One region of the Streptomyces sp. NPDC031100 genome, then DNA from elsewhere that is predicted to be linked to it. Evidence: riboswitches for the same ligand, from Rfam matches in the RefSeq annotation. Region 1 holds a riboswitch; the other holds the start of a gene.
What was found. Region 1 has a riboswitch for cobalamin ahead of ACZ5DS_RS00335 (cobalamin biosynthesis protein). Riboswitches for the same ligand answer to the same signal wherever they lie in the genome.
Positions count from the first base shown of each region.

Region 2: linked by a shared signal. The riboswitch ahead of ACZ5DS_RS05445 ((2Fe-2S) ferredoxin domain-containing protein) and the one ahead of ACZ5DS_RS00335 (cobalamin biosynthesis protein) in region 1 are both predicted to bind cobalamin.

Region 1 is NZ_JBVIGN010000001.1:62,464-68,021, forward strand. Features, by position in the region: gene ACZ5DS_RS00320 (lysozyme) at 1-494, shown strand, start outside; gene ACZ5DS_RS00325 (inorganic phosphate transporter) at 638-1,891, shown strand; gene ACZ5DS_RS00330 (hypothetical protein) at 1,924-2,151, shown strand; cobalamin riboswitch at 2,325-2,463, shown strand; gene ACZ5DS_RS00335 (cobalamin biosynthesis protein) at 2,565-3,509, shown strand; gene ACZ5DS_RS00340 (cobyric acid synthase) at 3,506-5,014, shown strand; gene cobN (cobaltochelatase subunit CobN) at 5,011-5,558, shown strand, end outside.
Region 2 is NZ_JBVIGN010000002.1:264,855-270,412, forward strand. Features, by position in the region: gene ACZ5DS_RS05430 (amino acid:polyamine antiporter) at 1-20, shown strand, start outside; gene ectB (diaminobutyrate--2-oxoglutarate transaminase) at 363-1,613, shown strand; gene ACZ5DS_RS05440 (SDR family NAD(P)-dependent oxidoreductase) at 1,823-2,656, opposite strand; cobalamin riboswitch at 2,828-2,950, shown strand; gene ACZ5DS_RS05445 ((2Fe-2S) ferredoxin domain-containing protein) at 3,011-3,448, shown strand; cobalamin riboswitch at 3,539-3,684, shown strand; gene ACZ5DS_RS05450 (CbtB domain-containing protein) at 3,720-3,941, shown strand; gene ACZ5DS_RS05455 (CbtA family protein) at 3,963-4,715, shown strand; partial or broken gene ACZ5DS_RS05460 (IS30 family transposase) at 4,789-5,328, opposite strand; gene ACZ5DS_RS05465 (hypothetical protein) at 5,501-5,558, shown strand, end outside.

The DNA of each region.
Region 1 (5,558 bases):
GCGCGCGCCGGGCGGGCCTGGTCCGCGGCGCGTACCACTTCGCCCGGCCGGACCGGTCCCCGGGCGCCGAGCAGGCCGCGTACTTCGTGCGGCACGGCGGCGACTGGCGGGCGGACGGCTGGACGCTGCCGCCGGCGCTCGACATCGAGTACAACCCGTACGACAAGGACCACAGGTGCTACGGGCTGGGCTGGAAGCGGATGGTCGACTGGATCCGGTCCTTCAGCGACGAGGTCGACCGGAAGACCGGCCGCCGCCCGGTGATCTACACCACCGCCCGCTGGTGGAAGGCCTGCACGGGCAACAGCCGCGCCTTCGCCTCGGACCACCCCTTGTGGATCGCCCGGCACGGCACATCGGACCCGGGGTCGCTGCCGGGCGGCTGGTCGGACTGGACCTTCTGGCAGTACGGCACCGAGGGCGGCCTGCCGGGTGACCAGAATCTCTTCGAGGGGCCGCCGAGCCGGCTGCGGGCCTTCGCGCGGGGCCGGTAGCCAAGGGGCGCTTGGGGCGTCGACCCTGAAGGCAATCCCAATCCCCCGTTGACGACACCCTGACGCCCGCCCCAGTTCACCTTCCGTTCATCCAGGTTGCCTACGGTCCAACGGCCGATGACCTCTAACGATTGCCTGGGTAAATGGAAAGCTTCTCGCTGATCCTCGCGATTGTGGTGGTAACCGCACTCGCGTTTGATTTCACGAACGGTTTCCACGACACCGCCAACGCGATGGCCACGACCATCTCGACCGGCGCCCTCAAGCCCAAGATCGCGGTGGCCATGTCCGCCGCCCTCAACCTTGTGGGAGCTTTCCTCTCCGTGGAGGTCGCCAACACGATCTCCAAGGGTCTCGTCGACGAGACCGGCATACGTCCCGAGGTCATATTCGCCGCCTTGGTCGGCGCGATCCTCTGGAACCTGCTGACCTGGCTGGTGGGACTGCCCTCCAGCTCCTCGCACGCCCTGATGGGCGGCCTGGTCGGCGCCACCGTCGCCTCCGCAGGCTTCGGTGCCGTCCACGGTGACGTGCTCGTCACCAAGGTGCTGCTCCCGGCGGTCGCCGCCCCGATCGTGGCCGGTCTCGCGGCGATGCTCGCCACCCGGTTCTCCTACGGCATCGACAAGAACGCCGACAGCGAGGCCACCCGCAAGGGCTACCGCGCCGGCCAGATCGCCTCCGCCGGCCTGGTCTCCCTCGCCCACGGCACCAACGACGCCCAGAAGACGATGGGCATCATCACCCTCGCCCTGGTCGCCGGCGGCTCCCTCGCCCCCGGCTCCAACCCTCCCACCTGGGTCATCCTCTCCGCGGGTCTGGCCATCGCGCTAGGCACCTACATCGGCGGCTGGCGCATCATCCGCACCATGGGCAAGGGCCTGACCGACCTGGAGCCGCGCCAGGGCTTCGCCGCCCAGACCAGCGCGGCCACGGCCATCCTGGCCTCCTCCCACCTCGGCTTCTCCCTCTCCACCACCCACGTCGTCTCCGGCTCGGTGATGGGTGCGGGCCTGGGCCGCAAGGGCGGTGTGGTCCGCTGGTCCACCGCGACCCGCATGTTCGTCGCCTGGGCGCTGACCCTCCCGGCCGCCGCGCTGGTCGGCGCGGGCGCCGAGTCCGTCACGGACCTGGGTGACTGGGGCACCGCACTCGTCGCCGTCTTCCTGGTCGGCGCCAGCGCCGCGATCTGGAAGATCTCCCGCCGCGAGGTCGTCGACCACACCAACGTCAACGCCGTCGACGGCACCGCCGAGCCGGCCGGCGTGGTGACCACCGCCATCGCCGCGGTGACCCCGCCCCCCGCGGGCACCGTCACCGAGGACCTCACGGCCACCATCCCGGCCCAGACCGCCGCCGAACCGGCTCCGGCGACCCCGCCGGCCGCCACGGTCTGACCCCGAACCCGGACTCTGAAGGAAGCATCCCCATGAAGATCGACTGGGCGGCCCTCGGCTCCGTCTTCGGCGTCAGCCTCGCCGTGACCATGGGCCTGGTGGCCCTGTTCACCCTCGGCGTCACCGCGCTCGCCCGCCGGGAGAAGGCCGCGGCCCAGGGCAACTCCGCGGCGCTGGCCGTGACGAGCGCGTACGTCTGCTTCGCCGCCTGTGCGGCCGCGGTGGCGTACGGGATCCATCTGATCGTGGCGAAGGCCTGACGCCCGAGCGCACATCCTCCGCATCCGCCCTGCCGGTCCGGCGTGTTCAGCCGACCGGCAGGGCGGACGTGTGTCCGGGACGGGGTCCCACAGGGCCGTTCCACCCCGCCCGAAACAGCCGCGGTGTGGGCCTCAGCACAGTCCGGCGTCCCAGGTCAAAGGCAAGTTGACGGCCCTTCCGGGGGCGTGGTGGACTGCCCACGCCATGTACGGCGGCAGGAGAGGAAGCCGGTGCGAATCCGGCGCGGTCCCGCCACTGTCACCGGGGAAGGAATCCCGGGAGCCAGGAACTCTCACCGCCGGTCTCGTCGAACCAGGGCGCGGACACCCTGAGTGAGGACATATCGCCATGCGCGGCTGCCGTTCGAGGTTCAGTAACCGGGCCCTGCCTGCCCCCACGGCCGGCTGAGCCGATGGGTGCCGATCGCTCCTACGCGTACGGCGCCGCCGCCGGCCTTCTCGGCGACCTGCTCCTCGGTGACCCTCGCCGGGGGCATCCGGTCGCCGTGTTCGGGCGGACGGCCGCAGCCGTGGAACGCGCACTGTGGCACGACCACCGCGGCTGGGGTGCGCTGCACACCGCCGTGTGCGCCGGCGGAGCCGTCGCTCTGGGCGCCGCCGCCGAACGCGCCGTGCGCCGCTCCCCTGTCGCCTCCGTCGCGCTGACCGCCGCCGCCACCTGGGCCGTGGTCGGGGGCACTTCGCTCGCGAGGGAGGCGCGGACCGTCGGACGCGCCCTGGAGGCCGGGGACGTCGAGGCCGCACGGGCGCGGCTGCCGCATCTGTGCGGACGGGATCCGCAGGCCCTCGACGCCGACGGGATCGCCCGGGCGGTCGTGGAGTCCGTCGCCGAGAACACCTCCGACGCCGTCGTGGGCGCGCTGGTGTGGGGTGCCGTGGGCGGGGTGCCCGGGCTGCTCGGGTTCCGGGCCGTCAACACCCTGGACGCGATGGTGGGGCACAAGTCGGCCCGCCACCGCCGCTACGGCTGGGCCTCGGCCCGGCTGGACGACGTCGCGGGGTGGCCGGGGGCGCGGCTGACCGCCGTACTCGCCGCCGCGGCCGGCCCCGACCCCCGCGGCGCCGTGCGCGCCTGGCGGGCCGACGCACGCAAGCATCCGAGCCCCAACGCCGGGCCCGTCGAAGCCTCGTTCGCGGGTGCCCTCGGCGTGCGGCTGGGCGGGACGCTCTCCTACGGCGGGCGCGTCGAACACCGGCCCGTGCTGGGCGGGGGCGCCGGACGGGCCGTCCGGGTCACCGACATCGACCGGGCGGTACGGCTCTCCCGCCGCGTCGGCCTGCTCGCGCTCGGCGTCACGCTCGCTGCGCGCCGACTCGTGAAGGGACGTGGGAAGTGAACGGTGGTCTCCTCGTCGCCGGCACCACCTCCGACGCCGGCAAGAGCGTCGTGACGGCCGGGATCTGCCGGTGGCTGGTGCGCCAGGGCGTGAAGGTGGCGCCCTTCAAGGCGCAGAACATGTCCCTCAACTCCTTCGTCACGCGCGAGGGTGCCGAGATCGGGCGGGCGCAGGCGATGCAGGCCCAGGCCTGCCGGGTCGAGCCGACCGCGCTGATGAATCCCGTGCTGCTCAAGCCCGGTGGGGAACAGAGCAGTCAAGTGGTGCTGCTCGGGAAGCCCGTGGGCGAGCTGAGCGCACGCGGGTATCACGGGGGGCGCCAGCAGCAGCTCCTCGGCACCGTGCTGGAGTGTCTCGCCGAGTTGCGGGGCACGTATGACGCGGTGATCTGTGAGGGGGCCGGTTCGCCCGCGGAGATCAATCTGCGGCGGACCGACATCGTGAACATGGGGATCGCGCGGAACGCCCGGCTCCCTGTGCTTGTCGTCGGCGACATCGACCGCGGCGGCGTCTTCGCCTCCTTCTTCGGGACGGTCGCCCTGCTCTCGCCCGAGGACCAGGAGCTGGTGGCCGGCTTCCTGGTGAACAAGTTCCGCGGCGACGTCACTCTGCTGGAGCCGGGGTTGGACATGCTGCACGGGCTCACCGGGCGGCACACGTACGGCGTCCTGCCCTTCCAGCACGGGCTCGGCATCGACGAGGAGGACGGACTGCGAGTCTCCCTCCGTGGGACGGTACGCGAGTCGAACACCGCCCCGCCGGTCGGCGAGGACGTGCTGCGGGTGGCGGTGTGCGCCATCCCGCTCATGTCCAACTTCACCGACGTGGACGCACTCGCCGCCGAACCGGGTGTCGTGGTGCGGTTCGTGGACCGGCCGGAGGAGCTGGCGGACGCGGACCTCGTGGTGATCCCGGGGACTCGGGGGACGGTCAAGGCCCTCGCGTGGCTGCGGGAGCGGGGGCTCGCGGACGCCCTCGTCAGAAGGGCCGCGGAAGGACGCCCGGTCCTCGGCATCTGCGGCGGCTTCCAGATCCTCGGCGAACACATCGAGGACGAGGTCGAGTCGCGCGCCGGTCAGGTGCGGGGCCTCGGGGTACTCCCGGTGCGCGTGCGGTTCGCCCGCGAGAAGACCCTCACCCGGCCGACCGGGGAAGCCCTCGGCGAGCACGTCGAGGGGTACGAGATCCATCACGGAGTCGCCGAAGTAACCGGCGGCGAAGCCTTCCTGGACGGCTGCCGGGTCGGCCAGACCTGGGGCACGCACTGGCACGGCTCCCTGGAGTCGGACGGTTTCCGGCGGGCCTTCCTGCGCGAGGTGGCCGCCGCCGCGGGCCGCCGCTTCGTGCCGGCCCCCGACACCTCGTTCGCCGCGCTGCGCGAGGAGCAGCTCGACCGGCTCGGCGACCTGATCGAACAGCACGCGGACACCGACGCGCTCTGGCGGCTCATCGAGTCGGGCGCGCCGCAAGGACTGCCTTTCATTCCACCGGGAGCGCCTGCATGAGCACAGTGTTGTTGTTGTCGACCGCCGACACCGATCTGCTGGCGGCCCGGGCCTCCGGCGCGGCGTACCGGATCGGCAATCCGACCCGGGTCGACGTGGCCGGCGAGCTGCCCGGCCTTGTCGAGGGCGCGGACATCGCCGTCGTACGGCTGCTGGGCGGCAAGCGTGCCTGGGAGGACGGGCTGGCCGCGCTGCGGGCGTCCGGTGTGCCGACCGTGCTGCTGGGCGGCGAGGCCGTGCCGGACGCCGAGCTGATGGCCGAGTCCTCCGTCCCGGCGGGTGTCGTGGCGGAGGCCCTGAAGTACCTGGTCGAGGGCGGGCCCGACAACCTGACCGAGCTGGCCCGGTTCCTGTCCGACACCGTGCTGCTGACCGGCGAGGGGTTCGAGGAGCCCCGGAAGATGCCGGAGTACGGGGTGCACGGCTCGTACGGGATCCGGGACGGCCGCCCCACCGTCGGCGTGCTCTTCTACCGGGCGCACGAGCTGAGCGGCAACACCGCCTTCGTGGACACGCTGTGCGCGGCGATCGAGGCGCAGGGTGC
Region 2 (5,558 bases), on a different contig from region 1:
CTTTCCTGCTCGGTGAATGAGTGATGGCCATGCACTTAGGCAGCTGCAACGGTGTGGCCGCGACCTCGGTCACGCTGCTTCTGCCGGCCCTTCCGGCCTCCTTGGCCGAGACGCGGCGCGTCACCCGCCGATTCCTCGCCGCATGTGTCCTGTCGGTCTCGCTGTCGGTCTCGCCTCTGAGATGTACGCCCAGCAGACCGGCGCTTTCGCCCTGAGCCTTCACGACTCCGGCCGATGGCAGCCGCGCACCGCCCTTGGCATGGGTGCCGCCTGTACACCCTCATACCCCCTCCCCACGCCCCGCCAACGCCTACGACGGCGATGAGCCCCCCTCCCCTGCACGCCTTCTCCGAGGAGACATCATGATCGCCCCCACAATCGAGTCTGAAGTCCGCAGCTACTGCAGGAACTGGCCGGTGGTGTTCGACCAGGGGCGCGGCAGCCGCATGTTCGATCGCGACGGCCGCGTCTATCTGGACTTCTTCGCTGGTGCCAGCGCCCTGAACTACGGTCACAACCACCCCGTGCTCAAACGGGCGCTGCTCGACTACCTCGAGAAGGACGGGGTGACCCACAGCCTGGACATGTTGACCGCCGCCAAGGAGGACTTCCTCACCGAGTTCGCGGCGCGGGTGCTCGGCCCGCGCCGACTGGACTACCGGGTACAGTTCCCCGGCCCCACCGGGACCAACAGCGTGGAGGCCGCGCTCAAGCTGGCCCGCAAGGTGACGGGGCGTCAGACGATCGTCGCCTTCACCGGTGCCTTCCACGGCATGTCGCTGGGTTCACTGGCCGCTACGGGAAACGCCGCCAAGCGCGCGGGTGCCGGCGTTCCGCTCGGACACACCTTGCGCATCCCCTACGACGGGTTCGCCGGAGGCCAGGTGTCCGGGCTGAAGCTGCTGGACAGCATGCTTGCCGACAGCAGCAGCGGCCTGGATCTCCCCGCAGCCGTCATCGTGGAGACCGTGCAGGGTGAGGGCGGCGTCAACCCGGCCGGCTCGACCTGGCTCGCCGACCTCGCGGAGCTGTGCAGCCGGCGCGGCATCCTCTTGATCATCGATGACATTCAGATGGGCTGCGGCCGCACGGGGCCCTTCTTCAGCTTCGAGGCCGCCGGGATCACGCCGGACATCGTCTGCCTGTCCAAGTCCATCAGCGGATACGGCCTGCCGATGTCCCTCACGCTCTTCCGCACCGAGTTGGACGTATGGCAACCGGGCGAGCACAACGGCACGTTCCGCGGCAACAACCCGGCATTCGTGACGGCGGCCGCCGCCCTGCGGGAGTTCTGGGCGGACAGCACCCTGGAGAAGCGGACCCAGGAACGGGCCCTCCTGTTCGAGGAGAGGCTGGGCGAGCTCGCCGATCGGCACGCGGCGCATGTGGCGGAGTCGCGTGGTCGTGGCCTGGTGTGGGGTCTGGCCTTCCGGGAGCCGAGCATGGCCCGGCAGGTCGCTGACGGGGCATTCGCCCGGGGGCTCCTGGTGGAGACGTCGGGCTCCTACGACGAGGTGGTGAAGCTCATGCCGGCCCTGACCTCCACGGACGAAGAACTGACCGAGGGGCTCGGCATCCTGCAGGACTCGGTGGCGTCAGCCGTGGGTGCCTGAGCGCGCACCCGGAGCCGTCGGCGGGGCTGTCACTGGAGCCCCGCCGCGGCTCCTACCGGAGGGGCGGACCGTGTCCCGTACGGTTCCGTCGGCCGTTTTCACCGCGATCACCGTCAAGGGCCCCCGTGACCACCTCGACCGTTGTCCACGCGTAGGCCGGTGATCCGTGCAGCGTGATGACGACCTTGTCCCCGGACAGCGGGCGGTACTCACTGCGGAGCGGTCGAGTCCTCGCCTCCGCGTGGCGCGATGTGGAAGTCGAAGCCGAGTGTTCCCGGGTCGAGGGCCGTTGCCCCGCCGTCGACGGTGAGCACGGCACCGTTGACGTACGACGCGGCGGGGGAGAGCAGCCAGCCGATCGCCTCCGCGATCTCGCGCGGGTCACCCGGTCGTCCCATGGGCAGCAGCCGGGTGGCCTCTTCGTAGGCGGCCTCCACGCCCCCGTCCCGCAGGTCTGCCTCCTCCACGAAGCGCGCCATGCGTCGGTCGGCCATCTCGGTTCGTACCCAGCCGGGGCACACGATGTTGGCCCGCACCCCCTGACGCCCGTAGTCGACGGCGACGGAACGGCAGAGCTGGAGCAGGGCGGCCTTGGAGGTGGCGTACGGGGCGTTGCCCGCGCCGTTGCGCAGCGCGGACACCGATGCGACGGCGACCACCGCACCCCTGGACTCCAGCAGGTGCGGGATCGCCGCGCGCAGGAGCAGCAGCGGACCGGTGAGGTTGGTGCGCATCACTTCGTCCCAGTCGGCCGAGGACAGGTCACCGACGGCTCCTCCGCGTCCGATTCCTGCGTTGAGCACGAGTCCGTCGAGCCGTCCGTAGGAGTCCAGAGCCGCTCGCACGAGACCCTCGGCCGCATCGGGGTCCCCGACGTCCGAGGGATACGCCAGGACCCCGGTCTCGTGCGCGAGGCGTTGCAGGGGCTCGGGGCGGCGGCCGGAGACGACCACCTGGTGGCCACCCTCACGCAACAGCCGGGCCGTGGCCTCCCCGATGCCCGTGCCCCCGCCGGTCACGACGACAACCCGCTGATCCGCCACTGTGGTCAAGCTCCTTCACCGAGGTCACCTGGAGCATCCGACTCTAGGACCGACGGCTCCAGCGCTGACGACTTCCAGCCAGGGTCAGGGCCCACGGGTCGCTGGTCGCGCCCGCATGACGGCGTCTCGTCCGCGATGGGATGATGATCGGCGACAAGGCGACGGCGATCCGAGGAAGCCGGTGTGAATCCGGCGCGGTCCCGCCACTGTGATCGGTGAGCGAGTTCCGACAGGCCACTGCCCGCGTGGGGCGGGAAGGCCGGGACGAGCGACGACCCGAGAGCCAGGAGACTCACGCGGTCGCCTCCTCGACGGACACCGGGGCGGATCTCCCCGGGGGAGGGGTGGTGCGGCATGCCCGAGAGGCCGGCCGGAGAGAGGTTCGGTGACGAGGTGGTTGCGGAGGGGGCCGGCCGCCCGGTGCCGTGCCGTGTCGTCGTGTGCCGGGACTGCTGCTGCGGCAGTCCCAAGGTGATCGGCGTCGATCACGCGGCGCAGACCGCGCGTCTGCGGGCACAGGTGCCCGTGCGCATCTCCGCCTGCCTCGACGTGTGCGAGCAGGCCAACGTCATCGTCGTACAGCCTTCCGCGGCCGGCCGGGCCGCCGGTGGCCGGCCGGTATGGCTGGGGCTGGTCAACGACCCCGACGCGACGGAGGACATCACGGACTGGGTACGCGCGGGCGGCCCAGGTGTCGCACCCCTGCCGGAGATCCTCGGCCTCTACACCTTCACACCGCCGCGGCTCGCTGCGGCCTCCCGGGAGCGGCGCGGCGTCGACGGCCTTCGCTGAGAACAGGCCGGATCTTCGCCGAGAACGGGCTGACGGGACTGGGTATTTGCCGAGAGGAAGATCACGCCAAGGGGGTGCGGTCTTGGCCAGGCAGGCGGCGCGCGGTACGGTCTGTCCGATATTGACGACGGCGAGACGGAAGCCGGTGGGAATCCGGCACGGTCGCGCCACTGTATGCGAGACACCCCAAGGGCGTTTCGTGAGTCAGACCCGTGGCCGTCGTCCTGTGCACCACCGAGATGGGACGCGAACTCCCAGAGGAGGTTCTGCCATGGCGCAGACCGTCGCCCAGCCGACAGCCACCACCCCCGTCGTTCCCGCCACGTTGCCGCTGAAGGCGATAGCTCCCTGGGCTGTCTTCTTCGGCATCCTGATGCTCGTCCTGCTCTACTTCGTCGGCGCCGAGCAGGGCGTCACCTCCGTGTTCAGCGGCACGGACGTCCACGAGTGGGTGCACGACGCCCGTCACCTGCTCGGTTTCCCCTGCCACTGAGGCGGGGGACGCCGCACACCCATGAACTCCGCAACGGTAAGAAACCTCCTCGTGCGGGGCATGCTCGCCGGCCTTGCGGCCGGTGTGCTCGCCCTGGTCGCCGCCTACTTCCTCGGTGAGCCGAACGTCGACAGCGCGATCAGCTTCGAGGAAGCCCACTCCCACGAGCACGGGATGGAAGTCGTCTCCCGCTCCCTGCAGTCCACCGCCGGTCTCGCCACCGGTGTCCTCGTCTACGGGGTCGCCTTCGGCGGCATCGCGGCGCTCGCGTACTGCTTCGCGCTCGGCCGGGTGGGCCGCTTCAGCCCGCGGGCGACCGCGCTGCTGCTGTCCGGCTGCGCGCTCCTGGCCGTGTACGTCGTCCCGTTCCTGAAGTACCCGGCCAATCCGCCGTCGGTCGGCAACCCCGACACCCTCGGCAAGCGGACCGCCCTGTACTTCCTGATGATGCTGCTCAGCGTGCTCCTGGCGGTCGCCGCCACCATCCTGGGCAAGCGGCTCGCGCCCGCACTGGGCACCTGGTACGCCACCGTCGTCGCGGTGGCCGCCTTCGCCCTCGTGATCGGCCTGGCCTATGCGTTCCTGCCGGTCGTCAACGAGGTGCCGAAGGGCTTCCCGGCCACCCTGTTGTGGCGCTTCCGCCTCTCCGCCCTGGCCATCCAGACCGTCCTGTGGGGCGGCTTCGGGCTGCTCTTCGGGGAGTTGGCCGAGCGTCAGCTGAATCCCAAGCCCGCGACCGCCGCGTCCGGACGGACGGTTCCCGCCTCCAACTGAACCGTTTCGGGACACGAAAGGGCCCCTCGGAACCGGCGGATTCAAGGGGTCGTCGCAACACGCGGTGAGTTGATCAAGCCGCGAGCAGTTTAGACAGACGCTCGGCTGGGGTTTCCCAGCCGAGCGTTTTGCGTGGGCGACTGTTGAGTTCTGCTGCGACGGCGTCGAGGTGTTCGGGGGTGTGCACGGACAGGTCGGTGCCCTTGGGGAAGTACTGCCGCAGCAGGCCGTTGGTGTTTTCGTTGGAGCCGCGCTGCCAGGGGCTGGCGGGGTCGCAGAAGTAGGCCGGGACGTCGGTGGCGATGCTGAAGGCGTGGTGGGCGGCCATTTCGGGGCCCTGGTCCCAGGTCAGGGACCGCTTCAGGTGCGGTGGGAGGGTCTGGACCGCGTCTGCCAGTGCTGTGCGGACGGCCGGGGCGCTGTGGTCGGTGGGCAGGTGGACGAGCAGCAGGTAGCGGGTACTGCGTTCGACCAGGGTGGCGATGGCGGAGCGGGAGTTGCGGCCGACGATGAGGTCGCCTTCCCAGTGGCCGGGGACGGCCCGGTCGGCTGCTTCGGCGGGCCGTTCGCTGATCATCACCATGGGGTGGGAGAAGCGCGGCTGACGCTTGGCGGCGTGCGACGGTTTCTCAACTCCCAGGTCACGCCACGCCCGGAGTTCAGCCATCCGTGTCACCGGCGGGCACGACCACGGGCCTCCCGAAGCCCCCCGAACGCCCGTCCGTACGGGGGACGTGTCCGTGTGTCGCCCGCCGGGCCGCAGCGCGCTGGACGACGATCCCGTCGTGTCCACGCTGCCCGCCCTGCGCACCCGCGGCCTCATGGCCCTCGCCGCCACGGCCG